Regions from separate parts of the Streptomyces sp. WMMC1477 genome, predicted to be linked through region 4. Evidence: riboswitches for the same ligand, from Rfam matches in the RefSeq annotation. Region 4 holds a riboswitch; each other region holds the start of a gene.
What was found. Region 4 has a riboswitch for cyclic di-AMP ahead of O7609_RS09945 (LysM peptidoglycan-binding domain-containing protein). Riboswitches for the same ligand answer to the same signal wherever they lie in the genome.
Positions count from the first base shown of each region.

Region 1: linked by a shared signal. The riboswitch ahead of O7609_RS13470 (M23 family metallopeptidase) and the one ahead of O7609_RS09945 (LysM peptidoglycan-binding domain-containing protein) in region 4 are both predicted to bind cyclic di-AMP.
Region 2: linked by a shared signal. The riboswitch ahead of O7609_RS08020 (LysM peptidoglycan-binding domain-containing protein) and the one ahead of O7609_RS09945 (LysM peptidoglycan-binding domain-containing protein) in region 4 are both predicted to bind cyclic di-AMP.
Region 3: linked by a shared signal. The riboswitch ahead of O7609_RS21030 (M23 family metallopeptidase) and the one ahead of O7609_RS09945 (LysM peptidoglycan-binding domain-containing protein) in region 4 are both predicted to bind cyclic di-AMP.

Region 1 is NZ_JAPZBD010000003.1:2,914,836-2,920,301, forward strand. It holds gene O7609_RS13455 (ABC transporter permease) at 1-542, opposite strand, end outside; gene O7609_RS13460 (ATP-binding cassette domain-containing protein) at 539-1,552, opposite strand; gene O7609_RS13465 (PP2C family protein-serine/threonine phosphatase) at 1,679-2,941, shown strand; cyclic di-AMP (ydaO/yuaA leader) riboswitch at 3,197-3,328, shown strand; gene O7609_RS13470 (M23 family metallopeptidase) at 3,340-4,389, shown strand; gene O7609_RS13475 (dihydrofolate reductase family protein) at 4,552-5,127, shown strand; gene O7609_RS13480 (DM13 domain-containing protein) at 5,185-5,466, opposite strand, start outside.
Region 2 is NZ_JAPZBD010000003.1:1,751,789-1,757,254, reverse strand. It holds gene O7609_RS08030 (cytochrome P450 family protein) at 1-264, shown strand, start outside; gene O7609_RS08025 (transglycosylase family protein) at 379-1,440, shown strand; cyclic di-AMP (ydaO/yuaA leader) riboswitch at 1,705-1,860, shown strand; gene O7609_RS08020 (LysM peptidoglycan-binding domain-containing protein) at 1,867-2,556, shown strand; gene eno (phosphopyruvate hydratase) at 2,935-4,215, shown strand; gene O7609_RS08010 (FtsB family cell division protein) at 4,331-4,831, shown strand; gene O7609_RS08005 (DUF501 domain-containing protein) at 4,894-5,451, shown strand; gene O7609_RS08000 (Ppx/GppA phosphatase family protein) at 5,448-5,466, shown strand, end outside.
Region 3 is NZ_JAPZBD010000003.1:4,715,969-4,721,434, reverse strand. It holds gene O7609_RS21045 (bifunctional acetate--CoA ligase family protein/GNAT family N-acetyltransferase) at 1-65, opposite strand, end outside; gene O7609_RS21040 (HPr family phosphocarrier protein) at 211-492, shown strand; gene O7609_RS21035 (GntR family transcriptional regulator) at 654-1,349, opposite strand; gene O7609_RS21030 (M23 family metallopeptidase) at 1,508-2,242, opposite strand; cyclic di-AMP (ydaO/yuaA leader) riboswitch at 2,253-2,391, opposite strand; gene O7609_RS21025 (M16 family metallopeptidase) at 2,638-4,029, opposite strand; gene O7609_RS21020 (M16 family metallopeptidase) at 4,026-5,417, opposite strand.
Region 4 is NZ_JAPZBD010000003.1:2,170,533-2,175,998, reverse strand. It holds gene O7609_RS09955 (BACON domain-containing protein) at 1-260, shown strand, start outside; gene O7609_RS09950 (CYTH and CHAD domain-containing protein) at 296-1,813, opposite strand; gene O7609_RS09945 (LysM peptidoglycan-binding domain-containing protein) at 1,920-2,654, opposite strand; cyclic di-AMP (ydaO/yuaA leader) riboswitch at 2,659-2,870, opposite strand; gene O7609_RS09940 (hypothetical protein) at 3,504-4,256, opposite strand; gene O7609_RS09935 (Ppx/GppA phosphatase family protein) at 4,395-5,327, shown strand.

The DNA of each region.
Region 1 (5,466 bases), 740 kb from region 4:
CCCGCGAGCATGCCGATGAGGACCGCGGCCCAGGAGACGGCCAGAGCGAAGACCAGGAGCAGCAGGGCCGCGCCGAGGAAGCCCCCGATGCCGTTCGTGATGCGGAAGCCCAGCACCGCGCCGAGCCCGAGCATGAGCAGCATCGCCCAGAGCTGCTTGGCCATGTCCGCCGAGATCCGCCCGAACAGCGGGGCGGAGCGGGCTATCGGCAGACTCCGCAGCCGGTCGAAGACGCCCTTCGTCAGGTCGCTGTTGAGGGACATCGCCGTGTACATGGTCATGAACAGGGTGTTCTGCACGATGATGCCCGGCAGCGCGTACTGCAGGTACGCCTCCGGGCTGCCGGCCATCTGGCCGCCGAAGACGTAGGTGAAGAGGAACACGAACATGATCGGCGTGATGCTGTAGTCGACCAGTTCGAGCGGGTTGTGCTTGACGGACACCAGACTCCGCCAGGCCATCGTGCCCGTCTGCCGCAGGCCCGCTCCGGGGCGCACCCGCCCGCTCTTGGAGAGCGGCGCGGTGATCGTCGTCGCCGTCATGACGCACCTCCCGCACTGCCCACGCGCTCGAACGCGCCCTCGTCCGGCTGCGCGGCCTCGTCCTCGGGCCGCTGCTCCGGCTCCGCGCGGTGACCGGTGAGGGCGAGGAACACCTCGTCCAGCGAGGAGCGGCGGAGGGCCAGCTCGCCGATCGCGATGCCGGCGCCGTCCAGGCGTCGCACGACGGCCGGCATCAGCTCCGGCTCCTTCACCGGCGCGATGACGAGGTCGCCCTCGATGTGCGTCTGATCGCCCGCGGCCTCGGTGACGAGCGCGTGCACGGCCGGGAGGTCCTCGGCGTGGACGGGACGCAGCTGCAGCACCTGCCCGCCGACCTCCGACTTCAGCCCGTCCGGCGTGCCCTCGGCGATGACGTGCCCCTTGTCGATGACCACGATCTCGTCGGCCAGCTTGTCGGCCTCCTCCAGGTACTGCGTCGTCAGCAGGGCCGTCATCCCCTCGGCGACCAGGCCGCGCAGCATGTCCCACACCTCGCCCCGGCTGCGGGGGTCGAGGCCCGTCGTCGGTTCGTCGAGAAAGAGGATGCTGGGGCGGCCGACCAGGCTCGCCGCCAGGTCCAGCCGGCGGCGCATGCCGCCGGAGAACGTCTTGACGGCCCGCCCCGCCGCCTCCGCGAGCTGGAAGTGCTCCAGCAGCTCGGCGGCGCGGGCCCGCGCCTCCTTCCGGCGGATGCCCAGCAGCCGGCCGATCAGCAGCAGGTTCTCCGTTCCCGTCAGGTTCTCGTCCACCGCCGCGTACTGGCCCGTCAGGCCGACGGCCGCCCGAACGTGGCCGGGCTCCCGCACGACGTCGTGGCCGGCGACGAGGGCCCGCCCGGCGTCCGGCCGGATCAGCGTCGCGAAGATCCGCACCGCCGTCGTCTTCCCGGCGCCGTTGGGCCCGAGCAACCCCAGGACCGTGCCCGTACGGGCGGCGAGATCCACCCCGGCGAGGGCCTGGGTCTCCTTGAAACGTTTGGCCAGGCCTTCTGCCTGGATCGCGTAGGTCATGGCAAAGGTCCCTCCATCCCTTTCGACAACTGTGACCCACGGCACTGACATTCCGCCCGAGATGCCGGAAACCGGGTTTCTCCTTAGATTTGACGAAAGGATGACGAATCGTTGAGGGGCCTCCGGATGCCGCCAGACGACCGGCAGCGCGCGCTCGGAGCAGATCCCGGCGGTCACGACGACCTCACCGGCAGGCGTCGCCGAGAGGCGGACGCGACCGAGGGCCAGCGGGGGCCGACGGCCGGTGCTCATCTGCCCCCCGATCCGCTGCGCGAGCTGATCGGGCCGCGCCCGAACGCCTTCCTCCGGCGGGCCGCGCTCCTGCTCCCACCGCTCCTCATCGTCATCGGCGTCATCGCCCAGAGCCTCACGCCGCCGGACATCGTCTTCTCGTCCGTCTTCGCCGCCGCCCCGCTCGTGGCCGCCCCGCTCTACTCCCCCCGCGCCACCGCCGCCACCGGGTTCGTCGCCGTCGTCACCCTGATCTGGCTCATGCACGTCATGAACGGGGTGACCCTGTTCGAAGGTGCCCTGAAGGCCGCGACCGTCACCACCGTCTCCCTGCTCGCCCTGGTGCTCAACCGAGTGGTGCGCCTCGGCGCCCAGCGGCTGGCCACAGCCCGGGACGTCGCCGAGGCCGCCCAGCTCGCCCTGCTGCCGCCACCGGAGCACTGGCTGAACCACCTGGAGATCGCCGCCCGCTACCAGGCCGCCCAGCGGGAGGCCAGCATCGGCGGCGACCTCTACGCCGTGCAGGACACCCCGCACGGCGTGCGGCTGCTCGTCGGCGACGTCCGGGGCAAGGGGCTGGAAGCCGTGGGCGCCGTCGTCATCGTGCTCGGCGCCTTCCGGGAAGCGGCGGAGGAGGAGGCGGACCTGGCGGTGGTCGCCCTCCGGCTGGACCGGGCCCTGCGCCGGGAGGGCAGGCGCCGCACCGACACCGTGGACTCCTTCGAGGGCTTCACCACGGCCGTCCTGGCCGAGATCACCCCGGCCGGGCGGCTGCGCGTCGTCAACTGCGGCCACCCCCCGCCGTGGCTCCTGCTCCCCGGCGGGCGGCTGGAGAGCCTGGAGCCCGCCGGGTACGCGCTCCCCCTCGGGCTCGCCGCGCTCCCGGGCGAGGACGCCGAGAAGCCGCCGGTGGGCGAGGTGGCGTTCCCGGTCGGTGCCACCCTGCTGATGAACACCGACGGCCTGACCGAGGCCCGGGGCCGGGACGGCGTCTTCTACGAGCCGTCCCGGCGGATCAAGGAGGAGTGGGCGCGGTACGGGCCGGAGGCGCTGCTCGACGAGATCGTCGCCGACGTCGCCGAGTACACCGGCGGTCCGCCGGCCGACGACCTGGCCCTCCTCGCCGTGACCCACCGTGACCGGTCGGACCGTCTCTGATGACGACTTGGCCACGATCCCCGGATGGAGGGCAACCCCGGACGTGGTGAATATGCCCGGTTCCGTCCGGTCGTGGGGTGAACGTCCAGGCGAGAGCCGTCTCTTGTTACCGAGAAGGCTTGGAATATGAGCCGCGGGTCTATTAACGTTCGATAACGCAGCGCGGTCGTCACCGCCGCCACAAGAGGCGGCACCGTGCGCCTTGGCCGAATCCTGACAGTGCATCGACTGGCAGCACCACCGCACCACCGCACCACCACCGCACCACCAGATGCACCCAGGGAACCGGGGAACCACTTCATGGGGTGAATCGGGCGCCCATGCCCGTAGGAGACCTTCCTGCTCCGAACCCGTCAGCTAACCCGGTAGGCGAGAAGGAAGGAAAGGAGAACGCCTCCGTGGCGTCGAGCAGGCAGGCCGCCGAAACCGCGTACGCGGGCGAGGAGTCGGACTCCTACCCGGTGTACGGCCCGTCCGTCGAGGACGGCGCGACGTTCGCCGAGTGGAACCCGACCGCGGACACCGTCCGCCCCGTCCGCGGCCGCCACCGCGTCGCCAAGCAGCGCTCCGGCATGGCCCGCAGCAGCGCGGTCCTGGGCGTCGGCATGGTCGCGGCCATCGGCGCCGGCGGCATGGCCACCGCCAGCCCCAAGGCCAGCGTCCCGCTGAGCATGCCCGACATGGACCTGCCGGGCCTGGACGGACTCGCCGACGGCATATCCATCGGCGGTGCGGACGACGAGGCGGCCCCGCTCGCCGCCCCCCTCACCCAGGCCGGTCTCACCGACTCCGAGCTCGCCGACGGCACCACCGACGCCGGCGAGGCCCTGCGCAACCGCATCCTCGCCCAGGCAGACCAGCAGCGCGCCGCGGCCGACGCCGACTCCCGCCGCCAGGCCGCCGCCGAGGCCGCCACGTCGGCGGCCGGGGAGGCCGAGAAGAAGGCCGAGGCCGAAGCCGCCGCCGAGGCCGCGGCGGAAGCCGAGCGCAAGCGCAAGGCCGAGGAGGAGCGCCGGCGCAAGGCGGAGGAGGAGCGGCTGCGCAAGCTCGCCGCCAGCTACACCCTCCCGCTGGCCAACTTCCAACTCACCTCCGGCTACGGCGAGTCCGGCAACATGTGGTCCAGCGACCACACCGGTCAGGACTTCGCCGCGCCCACCGGCACCCCGGTCAAGGCCGTGCACTCCGGCACCATCAAGGAGGCCGGCTGGGCCGGAGCCTACGGTTACCGCATTGTCCTGGAGCTGGAGGACGGCACCGAGATCTGGTACTGCCACCTCTCCTCGATGACCCGCACCAGCGGCACCGTCACCACCGGCGACACCATCGGCCGCGTCGGCTCCACCGGCAACTCCACCGGCCCCCACCTCCACCTGGAGGTCCGGCCGGGCGGCACCGACACCGTCGACCCGCTCGCCTGGCTGCGCGCCAAGGGCCTCGGCATCTGAGTCCGCCCGCGCCCCACAAGCCCCCGGCGGCCCCGACGTCCATCCCCCCGACGCCGGGGCCGCCGGTGCGTCGTCCCCCTCCCGCCGGCCCGGGGCGCCCCGGGCCAGGGCCGCGCCACACGATCACGCCCGCCTGCGCGTCGGAGACGTCCAAGGAGGACCGTGCGCAAGCTCGTCTACTACATCGGCATGTCACTCGACGGCTACATCGCCGGCCCCGACGACGAGGTGGACTTCTACCCCGTCACCGACGACCACGTCGCGCACATGAACACCGCGTACCCCGAGGTCCTGCCCACGCACATCCGTCGCCAGCTCGGTGGCGCCGACGAACCGAACCGCGTCTTCGACACCATCGTGATGGGCCGCGCCACCTACGGCCCCGCCCTGCGTGTGGGCATGACCAACCCCTACGCCCACCTGCGCACCTACGTCCTGAGCCGCAGCCTCACCGTGTCCCCCGACCCGGCCGTCACCGTCACCGACGAGGACCCGCGCACCCTGGTGCGCCAGCTCAAGGCCGAGGACGGGCCCCTGGACGTCTACCTCGCCGGCGGCGGCAAGCTCGCCGGACCCCTGCTCCCCGAGATCGACCGGCTCATCATCAAGAAGTACCCCGTCGTGGCCGGGGCCGGTCTCCCCGCCTTCGACACGGCCTTCCAGCCCACGCAGTTCACCCTGACCGACAGCCGCACCTTCGGAGGCGGCTGCGTCGTCCTCACCCTCGACCGCGCCTGACCGCACGCCGGTTCGGTGGACGGGGTGTCCGCGCCCGCCGAACCGGCGCGCCGCCCGTCACACCCGGGCCAGCTCCGCCGCCCCGAACGAGACGTCGAACCGGTCACACCAGATGCTCACGCTGCTGTAGAGGTCCAGCTCGGCGTCCCCGGGGAGCGTGTAGTTCTGGTTCCCCTTGTTCCCCTTCAGCTTGCCCAGGTTCAGGTACTCGCCGTCGTCGAAGACCTTCCAGCCGTCCTTGCCCGGCAGCACCTCGGCGTCCGAGAGCCACACCTTCAGGTCCGGACCGTTACTCGTGTCCAGCCCCTCGATCCGCAGGATCCGCTCGCCGTCGGCCAG
Region 2 (5,466 bases), 420 kb from region 4:
CCGCACCCGGACATGCTCGACCTCGCCCGCCGCGACAACCAGCACCTGGGGTACGGGCACGGCATCCACTACTGCCTGGGCGCGCCGCTGGCCCGGCTGGAGGGGCAGACGGCACTCGCCACACTGTTGCGCCGGCTCCCCGACCTGCGATGTGCCGCCGAACCGGAGGAACTGCGGTGGCGCGGCGGCCTCATCATGCGCGGTCTGCGCAGCCTGCCCGTCGAGTTCACGCCTGACGGGGGGTCAGTCGGCGACAGTCCGTGACCGTCGCGTGATCCTTGCGACACTGGGTTGTGATGGACGGGTGTTCGACGTTAGGTTTCCGCCGTCAGCGGACCCCGTCGCGGGACCGCTCGTCGTCTCAGGAGAGGTCACCGCATGCGTTCCGGGAGCGGGCGGCATCGTCGCCCTCGTCAGGCCCCTGCCGTCGTCGTCGCCGCGGGGGTGACCGGCGCGGGGATGGCCCTGCCGCTCTTCGCGGCCTCCGGCGCCCAGGCCGCCGACGGGGCCGTGTGGGACCGCGTCGCCGAGTGCGAGAGCGGCGGCGCGTGGAGCGCGAACGAGGGCAGCGGCTACTACGGCGGCTTCCAGCTCACCCAACGCACCTGGGAGCAGTACGGCGGCACCGTGCACGCCGACCGCCCGGACCTCGCCAGCCGCGGGCAGCAGATCGCCGTCGCCGAGGCGGTCCTCGCGGCGGAGGGCCCGGACGCCTGGCCCTCGTGCGCCGTGACGAGCGGCCTCACGGCCGCGGTCAACGGCGTGACCGAGACGCCCGCGCCCCAGCCGCCCCCGGCCCCCGGCGGGCCGGACGGCACGGGTGACGCCGAGCACCCGGCCGAGGGCGCGCCGGAGCCGGGCACCCCGGGGGCGACCGGGACGCCGGCGGCTCCCGACGCGGACGCGACCCCGGGTGAGCAGAAGCCGGGCTCCGGCGAGCGGTCCGACGCCGGGTCCGGCGCGCCCTCCGCCGCGGCGACCGGGCGCCCGGGGCAGACGCCGGGTCAGACGCCGCCCGAGAGGCCGAGTGAGACGCCGACCGGAGTGCCGGGCGACTCGGGCGACTCCTCCGCTCCGGACGTGGACTCCTCCACCCCGGGCGACCCGTCCGCCCCCGACGTGGACTCCTCCGCTCCGGACGTCGACTCCGACGGCGGCACGGAGGGCACCGGGCGTCATCGGGGCGACCGTGACCCGAGGGAGTCCGGCCGGGAGGCGGCGGACCGCTCCGAGCGCGGCTCCGGGCGGCATGCGGCTCCGGCGGGGCCGGCCGTCGAGTACCTCGTCGCCGCGGGGGACTCGCTGTCCGGGATCGCCGCGGAGCAGGGTCTGGACGGCGGCTGGCCCGCGTTGTACGCGGCGAACGAGTCTGTCGTCGGCGCCGACCCGGACCTGATTCTGCCCGGGCAGGAGCTTCGACTTCCGCTCGTTCAGGAGTAGTTGACGGCCCGGGAAGGAGCGGACCTCACCCGTCCGGATGCAATGTGACGATCGTCACATTCCTTTGTCGGCGTGTCCGGGTTGCGGGCCCCGGGCAAGCGTGCCGGGACCTGCGGAATCGATATGACGAGGCGTCAAGTCATCCCCTCGTGTCGGTTTCAGGGGTGTTTGATCGGATTATTGTGGTAGGTCTACGTTCGCATCGCCCACTCCCGTGGGGTCGTCGACCGTCACGCCGAATCCTGCCGACGGTCGGCGGGAACATCGTCGCGTCCGCGAACCGCAGGCAGGAGCGGGGGAACCAGGCGAGTGCCGCCCAGGCGGCTCGGGGTGAAGTCCGGCGCGGGAACGCCGCGCCGGACCGGGCGACTCACGCGTCCGAACCCGACAGCTCACCTCGCAGGCGTCCGGTGAGGAAGACCGTCCATGCTGTTCACCGACAAGGACTCCGCCAAGAGTCGTAACCGTCAGCCCGTCGTCGTCCGCCTCGCCGCCTCGCTCGCCGGATTCGCCGGCGCCGCTGTCGGCGGCCCGGTGGTGATGGCGAGCAGCGCGCAAGCCGCCTCCGTCGACACCTGGGAGAAGGTCGCCCAGTGCGAGTCGAGCGGGAACTGGCGCATCAACACGGGGAACGGGTACTACGGCGGACTCCAGTTCGCCCAGTCGAGCTGGGAGGCGGCCGGCGGACTCCGGTACGCGCCGCGGGCCGATCTGGCCACCAAGGAGCAGCAGATCGCCGTCGCCGAGCGGCTCCTGGAGATGCAGGGCCCGGGAGCCTGGGCCTGCGCCGAGGAGGGCGGCCTCACGGCCGACGCCCCGCCCGCCGACGTCGCCCCGCAGGCGCCGGGTGGGGCTGCCGCCCAGCGGCAGCCGCGCCCCCGGCCGCCGCAGCCGCAGCAGGGTCAGTCGCCGCAGTCCCAGCAGGCCGCCCCCGCGCAGCAGGATGCCAAGGGGCAGTCGGGGAAGGGCGGCACGTACGTCGTGCGCCCCGGTGACACGCTGGCCGCCATCGCCCACCGCCACGGCATGACCTGGCAGGAGCTCTACGCCCGCAACAAGGCCGTCGTCGGGGCCGACCCCGACCTGATCTTCCCCGGTCAGCGCTTGGAGGTGTGACCGGGGCGGGTCACCCTCGGGGGCTGCCCTCCGAGGGTGACCCTGGCGGTCGGGCCCGGCACGCGTCCCCTGTGCCGGGCCCGCCGCGCGCCCCGTGCCGGCCGGTGTGTACCCGGTGTGCACTCCGCGACGGCCCGCCGCGGCCCTCGCGCCGGGGCCGGCCGGGTCCCCCGCCGCGGGCCCGCCGAGCCGTCGGCGTATCCGTCCGCACAGCGAGACGACGGCATTATCTTCAGTCAATGAACAAAACCTGGTTCGCCTCTGAGCTGGGAATTCACCGCGGCGCCTCGCCCCGGACGCGGCCCGCAGGCCCACCGCGGGCCACCGGACCGCTAGGCTCCTGCCTCAGGAAGACCGACCCACACGAAGGAGAACCTCGTGCCGTCCATCGACGTCGTCGTAGCCCGCGAGATCCTCGACTCGCGAGGCAACCCCACGGTCGAGGTAGAGGTCGGCCTCGACGACAGCAGCACCGGCCGCGCGGCCGTGCCGTCCGGCGCCTCGACCGGCGCCTTCGAGGCCCTTGAGCTGCGCGACGGCGACAAGGGCCGCTACGGCGGCAAGGGCGTCGAAAAGGCGGTCCTCGCCGTCATCGAGCAGATCGGCCCCGAGCTGGTGGGCTACGACGCCACCGAGCAGCGCCTCATCGACCAGGCCATGCTCGACCTGGACGCCACCGCCGACAAGTCCTCGCTGGGCGCCAACGCCATCCTCGGCGTCTCCCTCGCCGTCGCGCACGCCGCCTCCGAGGCCTCCGACCTGCCGCTCTTCCGGTACCTCGGCGGGCCCAACGCGCACCTGCTGCCCGTGCCGATGATGAACATCCTCAACGGCGGCTCCCACGCCGACTCCAACGTGGACATCCAGGAGTTCATGATCGCGCCCATCGGCGCCGAGTCCTTCTCCGAGGCGCTGCGCTGGGGCACCGAGGTCTACCACGCGCTCAAGGCCGTCCTGAAGGAGCGCGGCCTGTCCACCGGCCTCGGCGACGAGGGCGGCTTCGCGCCCGACCTCGGCTCCAACCGCGAGGCCCTGGACCTCATCCTGGAGGCCGTCAAGGCCGCCGGCTACACGCCCGGCCGCGACATCGCGCTCGCCCTGGACGTCGCCGCCTCCGAGTTCTACAAGGACGGCGCCTACCAGTTCGAGGGCCAGTCCCGCAGCGCCGCCGACATGACCGCCTACTACGCCGAGCTCGCCGAGGCGTACCCGCTGGTCTCCATTGAGGACCCGCTGTTCGAGGACGACTGGGAGGGCTGGCAGACCATCACCGCCCAGATCGGTGAGAAGGTCCAGCTCGTCGGTGACGACCTGTTCGTCACCAACCCCGAGCGCCTGCAGCGCGGCATCGACGACAAGGCCGGCAACGCCCTGCTGGTCAAGGTCAACCAGATCGGCTCGCTGACCGAGACCCTGGACGCCGTCGAGCTGGCCCAGCGCAACGGCTTCAAGTGCATGATGTCGCACCGCTCCGGCGAGACCGAGGACGTCACCATCGCGGACCTGGCCGTCGCCACCAACTGCGGCCAGATCAAGACCGGTGCCCCGGCCCGCTCCGAGCGCGTCGCCAAGTACAACCAGCTCCTGCGCATCGAGGAGATCCTCGACGACGCCGCGGTCTACGCCGGCCGCAGCGCGTTCCCGCGCTTCAAGGGCTGACGTCTCACGGCCGGCGTCTGACGGCCGACGTCGAACGCCGCCGCGTCCCGGCCCACGGTCCCGCGTACCGTGGGCCGGGACGTACCGTTCGGACAGCGATCAGGGAGGTGGACCCTTGGGAGGTGCCCCGGAACGGGAACGGTTCTCCACCGCGACCCGGCTCAGGGCGCTGGGTGAGCAGGCCGCCGAGCGCGTCTACCGCGCGCAGAGCCGACGGCTCCGCGGCGGGCCGCGCCGCAGCCGCCTCACCGGGCGCGCCGCCCTCCTCGCACTCGTCCTGTGCTCCCTCGTCGTCGCCCTCGCCTACCCGACGCGCAGCTACGTCTCCCAGCGCTCAGACATCGCCGAGGAGCGCCGCAAGCTCAAGGAGACCGAGGAGCGCGTCGCCGAACTGCGCGAGCTCAAGGCCCGCCTCCAGGACCCGGCCTACGTCGAGCAGCTCGCCCGCGAGCACCTGCACTACGTCCGCACCGGCGAGCGCGGCTACATCGTGCGGAGCGGGACCGGCGGGGCCGACGAGACCGACGCACCGCGCCACCGCGGCGAGGACGGCGGCGCCGGCCGCGCCTGGTACACCAACCTGTTCGACGGCCTCGACCGCGCCGACGCGGGCTGAGCCCCCGCCCCTCCGCTTGCTCATCTCCCCTGACGATCCGACCCGAGAGACACACCGCCCGCATGGACACTCCGCCGCCCCCGACCGACCCCACGCCGCCCACCGACGCGGACGTCGCCGCCTTCAAGGCGCAGCTCGGCCGACCGCCGCGCGGCCTGCGGGCCATCGCCCACCGCTGCCCCTGCGGACAGCCCGACGTCGTCGAGACGGCCCCGCGGCTGGAGGACGGCACGCCGTTCCCCACGACGTACTACCTGACCTGCCCGCGGGCCGCCTCCGCCATCGGCACCCTGGAGGCGGAGGGCGTCATGAAGGAGATGACCGAACGGCTCGCCACCGACCCCGAGCTGGCCGCCGCGTACCGGGCGGCACACGAGGACTACATCGCCCGGCGCGACGCCATCGACGTCCTCGCGGGCTTCCCCAGCGCGGGCGGCATGCCCGACCGCGTCAAGTGCCTGCACGTCCTCGTCGCCCACTCGCTCGTCGCCGGCCCCGGTGTCAACCCCCTGGGCGACGAGGCCATCGCGCTGCTTCCCGAGTGGTGGCGCAAGGGCCCCTGCGTCACCACCGACGAGACCGGAACCCGGGCCGCCGACGCCGAGGAGACCGACCGATGACCCGCGTGGCCGCCG
Region 3 (5,466 bases), 2.5 Mb from region 4:
CCGTCGCGCAGCACCACATCGGCTTCCCAGTGCGTGGGGTACGCGCGCTCCGTGGGCGTCTGCATGCGCCCCACCCTACGGCGCGGCCACCCCCGTTCGGGGAGGTGCGTGCGGCATGCGTAACACACCGTGCACGATGTTCACCCGCGGGGTACACGCATCCCGCGGGTGAGAAGTGGTCCTGACAGGCAACGACCGGAAGGCAACACCATGGCTGAGCGCCGCGTCACCATCGGCTGGGCTGAGGGCCTGCACGCCCGACCCGCCGCCATCTTCGTCCGGGCGGCGACGGCCGCCGGCGTCCCCGTCACCATCGCCAAGGCCGAGAGCTCACCGGTGAACGCCGCCTCCCTGCTCTCCGTGCTCGGTCTGGGTGCCGAGGGCGGCGAGGAGGTCGTGCTCGCCTCCGCGGCCGAGGACGCCGACGCCGTGCTGGAGCGGCTGGCGAAGCTCGTCTCCGAGGGGCTGGAGGAGCTGCCCGAGACGGTCTGAACGGGCAGGCGGAAAACCTGTCCGCACGCCGTGGAACCGCCCGCCCCATTTTGGCGCCGGAGTCGCACCACCGAAAAGTGGACACCCCTGCGGGCGACTCCGGAATTCCGGCAGCACACACCACGGGAAGCAATTCCCGATTCCTTTGTATACGGGAATTGTTAAACGGGGCCGCGCGCCGTGTTGACGGCAGGTTTCGTTGTCCTCACCATCACCGGGCGCTGGGCCCGGCGTATCGCCCCGGCCCGCTCGACGTGCGCCGCGGCGAGCGCGCGGGCCCGCTCGGCGTCCCGGCGGGCGAGAGCGTCCACGATCGCGCCGTGCTCGCGCCAGACGGCCGAGGCCCGCTCCACCGCGCCGGGGGCGTTCTCCTGCTCGACGGCGTACATCCAGGTGATCTTGCGGCGGAGCTGCACCAGGAGCGTCTCCAACGCGGGGCTGCCGCTGGCCTGCGCCAGCGTCTCGTGGAACCAGTCCCCCAGAGCGCGCAGGTCGGAGAGCTGCCCGCGCTCGGTGCGCTGGCGTCCGAGACGCACCAGGCCGCGCAGGACCTTCAGGTGCGCTCCGGTCCGCCGGTGCGCCGCCCGTGCGGCGCCGAGCGGTTCCAGCAGGGCCCGCATGTCCAGCAGATCGGCCGCCTCCTGCTCGGTCGGCTGGGCGACACAGGCCCCCGCGTGCCGCCGGGTGGTGACGAAGCCCTCCGATTCCAGCGTGCGCAAGGCCTCGCGCACCGGCACCCGGGAAACGCCGTAGCGGCGGGCGAGCAGCTCCTCGGTGAGCCGGGAACCCGGCGGCAGCGCACCGCTGACGATGTCGTCGCGAACCGCTGTGCACACCATGTGCGCGGAAATGCGCATACCCCAACCTCCGCCGTTATCCCCACGTTATGAGCGTCGCTGAACCGAACTGTATTCCACTCTTCCGAGAATTCCGATGCCCGGCTGAGATGCGACGGAAAAACGCCGGACCCCCGGCCGTGAGGCCGGGGGTCCGGGAGTGTGGGGAAGGAGCCGCGTCAGGACAGCGGCACACCCTTGCCGCGCAGGTAGTCGACCGGGTCCATGTCGGAACCGTAGCCCGGGGCGGTACGGGCCTCGAAGTGCAGGTGTGGGCCGGTGGAGTTGCCGGTCGAGCCGACCTTGCCTATCTCCTGGCCGACACCGACCTGCTGGCCGACCGAGACCCCGATGGCCGACAGGTGGCCGTACTGGGTGTAGGTGCCGTCGTTGTGCTTGACGACGATGTTGTTGCCGTAGGCGCCGCCCCAGCCGGCGGTGACGACCGTACCCGCGGCGACCGACTTGACGGGGGTGCCGGTACGGGCGGCGAAGTCGATGCCGCTGTGCTTGCCGGACGACCACATCTGGCCGCCGCTCTTGTAGGGCGTCGTCACGTCGCCGCCCGTGACGGGGGCCACGACGCTCGGGCGGGGCTTGGAGCGGTTGGCGCGCTCGGCGTCCTCGCGCTCGGCCGCGGCCTTCTTCTCCGCCGCCTTCTTCGCGGCGGCCTTCTTCTCGGCCTCGGCCTTCTCCGCCGCGGCGCTCTTCTGCGCGGCGGCCTGGTCGGCCACGTGGCCGGCGAGCGAGGGAGCGATGGCGAGCGCCTCGCTGAAGGTGTTCTTGTGCTCGGCCGCGGCGGCGGGCCCGGCGACGACGCCGGCCACACCGACGGCGACGGCCGCGGCGGCGGTACCGAGACGGATGGAACGGGTGGAACGGTTCAGCTTGCCGGAGGCACGGTTGAACGCCAAGAGTGTGGGTCCTTTCCTTCCTTCTCGCCTACCGGGTTAGCTGACGGGTTCGGAGCAGGAAGGTCTCCTACGGGCACACAGGCCCGATTCACCCCAAGGACATGTGGGTCCCCGGCTCCCCCTCGTCGGGGACTCGGCGATGATGCGCTGCACGTCGGCCGCAGGCCGCGGTCGCTTCTGACGGGCAACGGGGACGACGTTAAACCGGACATCCCGGGCGGGCCAAGAAAATCCGGCACTTTGTCGTACATGCCACATTGCCCAGGTCATCGGGGTGATCCGGGCCACGTGAAAGGGGCTCCGGACAGCCCGCAGCCCCGGAGGGCCGGGCCCTCCGGGGCTGCGGGAGGCGTCCACGGGACCGTGCCGACCGGCCGGACCCGCTCCGCGCGGGGCTATTCGCCGCGCACGACGGTGACCTCCCCGATCCCCAGCTCACGCACCGGGGCCTCGATCTGCTCCGCGTCCCCGACCAGGACGGTGACCAGGCGGTCGACCGGGAACGCGGCCACGGCCGCGGCGGTGGCCTCCACCGTGCCCGTCTCGGCCAGCCGCTCGTACAGCCGCGCCTGGAAGTCGTCCGGGAGGAACTGCTCCACCTGGTCCGCCAGGGTCCCGGCGACGGCGGCCGCCGTCTCGTACCGCAGCGGAGCCACGCCGACCAGGTTCTGCACGGCGGTGTCGCGCTCCTCGTCCGTCAGCCCCTCGGCCGCCACCGTCCGCAGCACGGTCCACAGATCGGCCAGCGCGGGGCCGGTCACGTCGGTGGCCACGGAACCGCTGATCGCGAGCATGGCCGCGCCGCGGCCGTCGGGCGTGGAACGGAGCACCTGGCTGTAGGCGCGGACCCCGTAGGTGTAGCCCTTCTCCTCGCGCAGCACGCGGTCCAGCCGCGAGGTGAGCGTACCGCCCAGGCAGTACACGCCCAGCACCTGCGCGGGCCAGACGGCGTCGTGCCGGTCGGCCCCGGTGCGGCCGATGAGCAGCTGCGTCTGCACGGCCCCCGGCCGGTCGACGATGACCACCCGGCCGGTGTCGTCCGAGGTCACCGGCACCATCGGGGCGGGCGCGGCGGTGGAGCCCGTCCAGGCGCCGAGCGTCTCGGCCAGCGACCCCGCGAGGTCGACCCCGGTGAAGTCGCCGACGACGACGGCCGTGGCGGCGGCCGGGCGCACGTGTGCCTCGTAGAAGGCGCGCACGGCGGCGGCGTCGATGTGCCGGACGGTCTCCTCCGTGCCCTGCCGCGGGCGGGACATCCGCGCGTCGGCCGGGAACAGCTCCCCGGCCATGGCGATCGCGGCGCGACGGGCCGGGTTCGCCAGCTCGTGCGGGATCTCGTCCAGGCGGTTGGCGACGAGCCGGGCCACCTCGCCGTCCGGGAAGGCGGGGGCCCGCAGCGCGTCGGCCAGCAGCCCCAGCGCCTTGGGCAGCCGGGAGGCGGGCACCTCCAGGGACACCCGGATGCCGGGGTGGTCGGCGAAGGCGTCGAGCGTGGCGCCACAGCGCTCCAGCTCGGCGGCGAACTCCTCCGCCGTGTACTTGTCCGTCCCCTCGCTCAGGGCACGCGCCATGATCGTCGCGACGCCGTCCAGCCCCTCGGGCTCGGCGTCCAGCGGAGCGACGAGGTTCACGTCCACCGCCACGACCTGCTGGCCGGGCCGGTGGCAGTGCAGCACGGTCAGCCCGTTGGACAGCGTGGCACGCTCGGGCGCCGGGAAGGCCCAGGGCTTGGCCTCGCCGCCGCGCGGCTGCGGGTGGAACTCCATGGTGGGGGTGGCGTCGCTCACTGCTCGGCCCCTTCCTGCGCGTTGTGGTGCACGTCGGCCACGTCGTCGGCGATGACCTCGGTGGCCTCCTCCGCCTCCTCCGGCTGCGGGCCCGACGTCGGTTCGTAGACCAGCACGGCCCGGTTGTCCGGCACCAGCCGCGCGGCGGCCACCTCCCGCACCTCCTCCGGCGTGACCTCCAGGACCCGCCGCACCGCCGTCAGGGCGAGCTGCGGATCACCGAAGAGGACGGCGTAGCGGCACAGTTCGTCCGCCCGGCCGCTCACCGTCGCCAGGCGGTCCAGCCACTCCCGCTCCAGCTGGGCCTGGGCTCGCTCCATCTCCTCGGGGCTCGGCCCCTCCGAGGCGAACCGGACCAGTTCCTCGTCGACCGCCGCCTCGATCTCCGCGACGGTGGACTCGCCCGACGCCTTGACGTCCAGCCAGCCGAGCGAGGGGGCGCCGGCCAGCCGCAGCATGCCGAAGCCCGCCGTCACCGCCGTCCGGTCCCTGCGCACCAGCCGGTTGTAGAGGCGGGACGACTCGCCGCCGCCCAGCGCCGTCAACGCCAGGTCGATCGCGTCCGCCTCGCGGGTGCCGTCGTGCGGAAGCCGGTAGGCGTGCAGCAGCGCCCGGGAGGGGACGTCCTCGTAGAGCGTGCGCCGCGGCTCCTCCCCCATGACGTCGGGCAGTCGGCCGTCCCGGGGCGGCTGCTTGCCGTCGTGCCCGGGAATGGAGCCGAAGTACTTCTCGACCCAGGCGAGCGTCTGCTCCGGGTCGATGTCCCCGACGACGGACAGCACCGCGTTGTTGGGCGCGTAGTACGTGCGGAAGAACCGGCGGGCGTCCTCCAGTGAGGCCGCGTCCAGGTCCGCCATGGAGCCGATCGGGGTGTGGTGGTACGGGTGGCCCTCGGGGTAGGCCATGGCCACCAGCGTCTCGAAGGCCGTGCCGTAGGGCACGTTGTCGTACCGCTGGCGGCGCTCGTTCTTGACGACGTCCCGCTGGTTCTCCATGGACTCGTCGTCCAGGGCGGCGAGCAGCGAACCCATGCGGTCCGCCTCCAGCCACAGCGCCAGCTCCAGTTGGTGGGCGGGCATCGTCTCGAAGTAGTTGGTGCGCTCGAAGCTCGTCGTGCCGTTCAGCGAGCCGCCGACACCCTGGACCAGTTCGAAGTGCCCGTTGCCCGGCACCTGGGCGGAGCCCTGGAACATCAGGTGCTCGAAGAGGTGGGCCAGCCCGGTGCGGCCCGTGACCTCGTGCCGGGAACCGACGTCGTACCAGAGGCAGACGGCGGCGACGGGGGTCAGGTGGTCCTCCGAGAGCACCACCCGCAGGCCGTTGGCCAACCGGTGTTCGGTTGCTGTGAGCACTCCCTGGGGAGGCGGGGGCGTGGCCGTGTACGCCATGCGCGATGTGTCCCTTCGTCTGCGGGGCGGCGGGTGGACGGGGCGGTTC
Region 4 (5,466 bases):
GCCACACCTCCGGAACCCTGCGACCGGGTGAGTCGGCCACCGTCAGGGTGACCGTCGACCGGGACGCCGAGCCCGCCGGCACCTGGTCGGCCCGCATCCACATCGCCCCGGCCGACGCCGTCGTCACCGTCGAGGGGGAGGGCGCGGCACCTGACCCCGGGCCCTCCGAGCCCCCGCAGGACCCCGGGCCGAGCGACCCCCCGCCCTCCGGCGACCCGAGCGGCGAGCCCTCGACGGAACCCTCCTCGACCCCGGGCTGAGCCGGGGCCGAGCCCGGCCGGGGCGCTGGGGCGGCTCAGCCCGGCAGCCGCCCGTGCACCGAGCGCCACAGCCGTGGCAGCTCCCGCTCGTACCCCTCGGCGAGGGCCGCCTCCCGCGCGTGGAGGAGGCCGTAGGTGAACGAGGGCTCCCCGGCCGTGTGCGCCCGCAGGGCCAGCTCGCGCAGTGCCCGCCGGGCCACGACGCTGTCCTGGTGCTCGCCGAGCAGCTTCTGCACGGACGTCAGGGACCGGGCGGCGCGCTTGGCCCGCCTGCCCAGCGCGGGACGGGCCGCCTCGGCCGCGTAGCGGGCCCGCTTGGCGGCCTTGCGGGCCTCGTGCAGCGCGCGGTCGCGCTCGTCGCCCGGCGGGAGCTCCAGGGCCCGGCCGACGCGGGCGTCCAGCCGCTCGACGTCCCGCCGCAGGACGCGGGCGAGGACCTCGGGTGCGGGGCGCTCGGCGGCCGGCCGCAAGGGCGGGTCGGCCAGCAGCTCGTCGAGCTCGCGCAGCAGGACGAGGTGGTGCGGGTCGTCGAGGACCTCGATCGCCCGGGTCCGTGAGCCGCCCCGCCGTGCCCGGTCCTCCGCCCGCAGGCGGTCGGCGACCGGACCGAGCCGCAGCGCGGGCGGCAGTTCGGCCAGCCGCCCGGAGAGCCGCTCCGCCAGCACCTCGCGGTCACGGTCCTGGGCGAGCCCGGCGGCGAGCCGGCGCAGCTCCTCGCCCAGCGGGTCGGTGACGGCGCGGTCGAGGACGGGGGAGGCCGAGCGGAAGCAGCTCCGCAGCCGCCGGGTGGCCACCCGCATCCGGTGCACCGAGTCGGGCACGTCGCGGCGCACCGCCGGGTCCAGCGCGACCAGGGCCTCGACCTGCTCCCGGACGTAGTCGAGCACGCACGCCCCGGCCGTCCCCGGCGCTGGCGCCGCAGGCTCGGGGGCGCTCCCGGAGGGCGCTTCTTCCGGGGCCGTCTCCGCGAGGGCCCGCTCCAGCTTGGAGGCCGCCCGGGCCCGCCGCAGCCCGGCGGCCAGCAGCCGCTTCTCGATCCGGTCCAGCAGCTTCGGCCGCCCGTCCGCCGCAAGCTCCGCCTCGACCTCGGTCCACCGCGCCGGGCGCCCGGCGGCCCCGGAGGGGCGTCGGGCCCGGACGTGGTCCACCGACACCTCGGCGAGCGGCGTGCCCTCGGCGTCGCGCAGGCCGCGGGCCCGGCGCTCGGAGACCAGCTCCATCACCGGCACGAGCGGCGCTTCCCGCACCCGGGAGTGCACGAGCGCGATCAGCTCCCGCGGCACCTCCGGGGCCAGCGGCGCCCGGATCTCCTCGCGGACGTCGGGCCCGACCGGGAACTTGAGGTGCCAGCCGTCGTCCGACCCGCCCGTCCGGCGGCGCAGGGTGATCCCGGCGGCTGCCAGCCGTCCGTCGGCGGTGTCGTAGTACACGGCGTCGAGCCGCTGCCGCCCCGCGTCGACGACGGAGCCGACCCCGCGCACCCGCATGTCGGGGGGCTCGATGTCGTCGGCGGCCTCGTACTTGCGTTCCGTCTCGCGCACGGCGTCCACCATGTCTGGACGCTACGCCCGGTGCCGCGGCCGGGCAACGGGACCGGAAACGGCCGCTGCCGGCCACCGCGGGGGCGGTGGCCGGCAGCGTGCGTGCGCGTCGGTCGGCTCAGTACGGGCCGTTGACGTTGTCGATCGAACCGTAGCGGTCGGCCGCGTAGTTGCAGGCGGCGACGATGTTCGCGACCGGGTCGTACTGGTCGTGCGGGGTGCCCGCGACGTGGTAGGCGTCGAAGGTCGGCTTGATGACCTGGAGCAGCCCGATGGACGGGGTGCCGCGCTGGGCGTTGATGTCCCAGTTGTTGATGGCGTTCGGGTTGCCGCTGGACTCCCGGATGATGTTGCGGTGGATGCCCTCGTAGGTGCCCGGGATGCCGTGCTCGGCCATGATGTCCAGGGCCTCGCGGATCCAGCCGTCCAGGTTGTTCGTGTAGCTCTTGGCGGCGACGGTGCGCTCGGCGGAACGGTCGGCCCGGTCCTCGGTGCCGCGCGCCTCGGCCTGCGGGATGGTCAGCTCCTGGCCGGGGAGGATCAGGTTCGGGTCGGTGCCGACCGTCTCCTCGTTCTCCTCGTACAGGGCCTCCCAGCCGCCCTCGACCTCGTGGTCGGTGGCGATGCCGTGCAGGGTGTCGCCGGACACGACGGTGTGGCTCTCGGCCTCGGCCTTGGCCTGCGGCGCGGCGGCGGGCTTCTGCACGACGGAGGTGGGGGCGGCCTGCGCGGTGCCGGCGGCGACCAGCGGCATGGCGAAGCCCGCGGTGCCGATCGTCAGGGCGAGGGAAAGCCGGGAAACGCTGCGGGTGTTGAGGGCGGTGCGGGCGCGGCGGTGGCGGCCACGAGACATAGGGGTGTCCTCTCCTACGCCTGCGAGGTGAGCTGTCGGATTCGGGCGAGAGTTGCCCGGCCATTTCCCTCGAAAGGCCCTCGGGGCCCGCTGGTGCCGTATGTGGCACGGCGCTTCGAGAGGCGTGGCTTCACCCCAAGCCGGTCACGGAAACCCGTGTCCGGCGGCTTACCTGGTTCCCCCGCTCCTGCCGCGGTGACGTGGTGCTTTACCCCATGGCCCGGGCGGCAGGATTCGGCGTCCGGGTCGGGACTCCCCCCAGGTGGGTCGGGAGCGGACACACATAAACACAGGGATTTCGCCGGGGACAAGCAGCAGGGATACCGACATTTGGCGCCCAACCGACGATCATGAGGAATTCTGCAACAGAACGCGTCTGTGCCTTTTCCGTGTGTGAGAGGGAAGGTGAGGGGCGATGTGTAAGAGGGCCTTTTTTCCGGGGAGTTGTCGAAGGCCGTATGGCGGTCGCCACGTGGTTGCGCCCAGCGGTCGACTTTCCGTGTGACGCTCACCACGCCTATTCACATAGTCTGGCAAATCCGACATTTGAATTCAGGCATCCGCCTCTGGAGTCGATGGCTTTAATTCGGACATCAAGGCTTTTTCGGGGTGAATGGCTCGCAGGGATGGGGAGCGGGAGGCGGCGGGGTCTCGGCGGTTCGCCGAGACCCCGCCGGTCCCCGGCGGCTCCGCGTGACGCTCCCCGGGGGCATGGCGCCTGGCGTCGCCTCTCGTGCCGCTCGGTGCTCCGCCCGTGCCGGGTTCCCGTGGCCGGGCTCCCGCGGTGCCGAACCGCCGGGCCGGCGGCCCGGCGGTCGGCGGCCCGGCCTGACCGGCCGCTCGGGCCGGTCAGGGGCGGGGCGGGTCCGCGGGATGGGGGGCGAGGGGGAGCTGGGCGGCGAGCCGGGTCTCGCACAGTTCCACCAGCCGGTCGTAGGCGTCCTTGCCCATCAGCTCGGTCAGCTCGGCCCGGTAGGAGACGTAGACGGGGTCCGCGCCCTGGTGGGCCGCCGGTGCCCCGGTGCACCACCAGTGCAGGTCGTGGCCGCCCGCGCCCCAGCCGCGCCGGTCGTACTCGCCGATCGAGACCTGGAGTCTCTGCTCGCCGTCCGGCAGCTCCACCCACTGGAAGTCGCGGCGGATCGGGAGCTGCCAGCAGACGTCCGGCTTGGTCTCCAGCGGCTCCCGCCCCTCGCGCAGCGCGAGCAGGTGCAGGGCGCAGCCTCCGCCGCCGGGGAACTCGGGGCGGTTGTTGAAGATGCAGGCCCCGCCGTAGCGCCGGGTCTTGCGCTCGCCGTCCTCGTCGACCTCGGTCCAGCCCGAGCGGATGCCCTCGTCGTGGAACTGCCACACCTCCGGCGTCAGCCGCTCGACGTGCTCGGTGACGCGGCGCTCGTCGTCCTCGTCGGAGAAGTGCGCGCCGAGCGTGCAGCAGCCGTCGCTGGCCCGCCCCGCCCGGATGCCCTGGCAGCCGTTGCCGAAGATGCAGCCCCAGCGGGAGGTGAGCCAGGTCAGGTCGCAGCGGAAGACCTGATCCTCGTCGGCCGGGTCGGGGAACTCCACCCAGGCCCGCGTGTGGTCGAGGTCGACCTCCTCGCCCATGGCCCGACGCTGCTCGCCGCCGATGTTCCCGCCGGCCTTCCGGCTTTTGCCCGACTTCTTCGCGTTCGTCTTGCTCACGACTCCAGCGTACGGGCACGGGGCGCGACCACCGGGGCCGGCGCGTTAGCGTTCTTCCTCATGAGACTCGGTGTCCTCGATGTGGGTTCGAATACCGTTCACCTCCTGGTGGTGGACGCGCACGGGGGTGCCCGTCCGCTGCCCGCCTACTCGCACAAGGCGGAGCTGAAGCTCGCCGAACTGCTCGACGAGGACGGGGCCATCACCCCGCAGGGCGTGGAACGGCTGGTCGCCACCGTCAAGGAGGCGCTGGAGGTCGCCGAGGACATGGGGGTGGAGGACCTCCTGCCGTTCGCGACCTCCGCCGTGCGGGAGGCCTCGAACGACGGTGACGTGCTGGGGCGGGTCGCGCAGGAGACCGGAGTCCGGCTGCGCGTCCTCTCCGGCCCGGACGAGGCGCGGCTGACGTTCCTCGCGGTGCGCCGCTGGTTCGGCTGGTCCTCGGGGCGGCTGCTGGTCCTCGACATCGGCGGCGGCTCGCTGGAGATCGCCTGCGGCTTCGACGAGGAGGCGGACGCCGCCGTCTCCCTGCCGCTGGGCGCCGGCCGGCTCACCGCGTCCTGGCTGCCGGGGGACCCGCCGGACCCGGACGACGTGCGGGCGCTGCGCCGCCACGTCCGGACCGAGATCGCCCGCGTCGTGGGCACCTTCAGCCGCCTGGGCGCCCCCGACCACGTCGTGGCGACGTCGAAGACGTTCCGGCAGCTCGCCCGACTCGGCGGGGCGGCCCGCTCGGGCGAGGGGCTGTACGTCCAGCGGGAGCTGAGCCGCACGTCGCTGGAGGAGTGGGTGCCGCGGCTCGCCACGATGACGGCCGAGCAGCGCGCCGAGCTGCCCGGGGTCTCGGAGGGCCGGGCCCGCCAGCTCCTGGCCGGGGCGCTCGTCGCCGAGGGGGCGATGGACCTCTTCGGGGTGGAGACGCTGGAGATCTGTCCGTGGGCGCTGCGCGAGGGTGTGATCCTGCGCCGGCTGGATCTGCTGCGCTCGGTGTGACCGCCCGCCGCGCCCGGCTGCCCACTGCCCGCCGGGCCACGCCGCCCACCGCCCGCCGCGCCCCCCCGCCGGGCCGCCGCCCGCACGGCTGCCGCCCGCACCGCCGGGGCCGTGCGGGCGTGCGCCGCGTGCCGCTCCG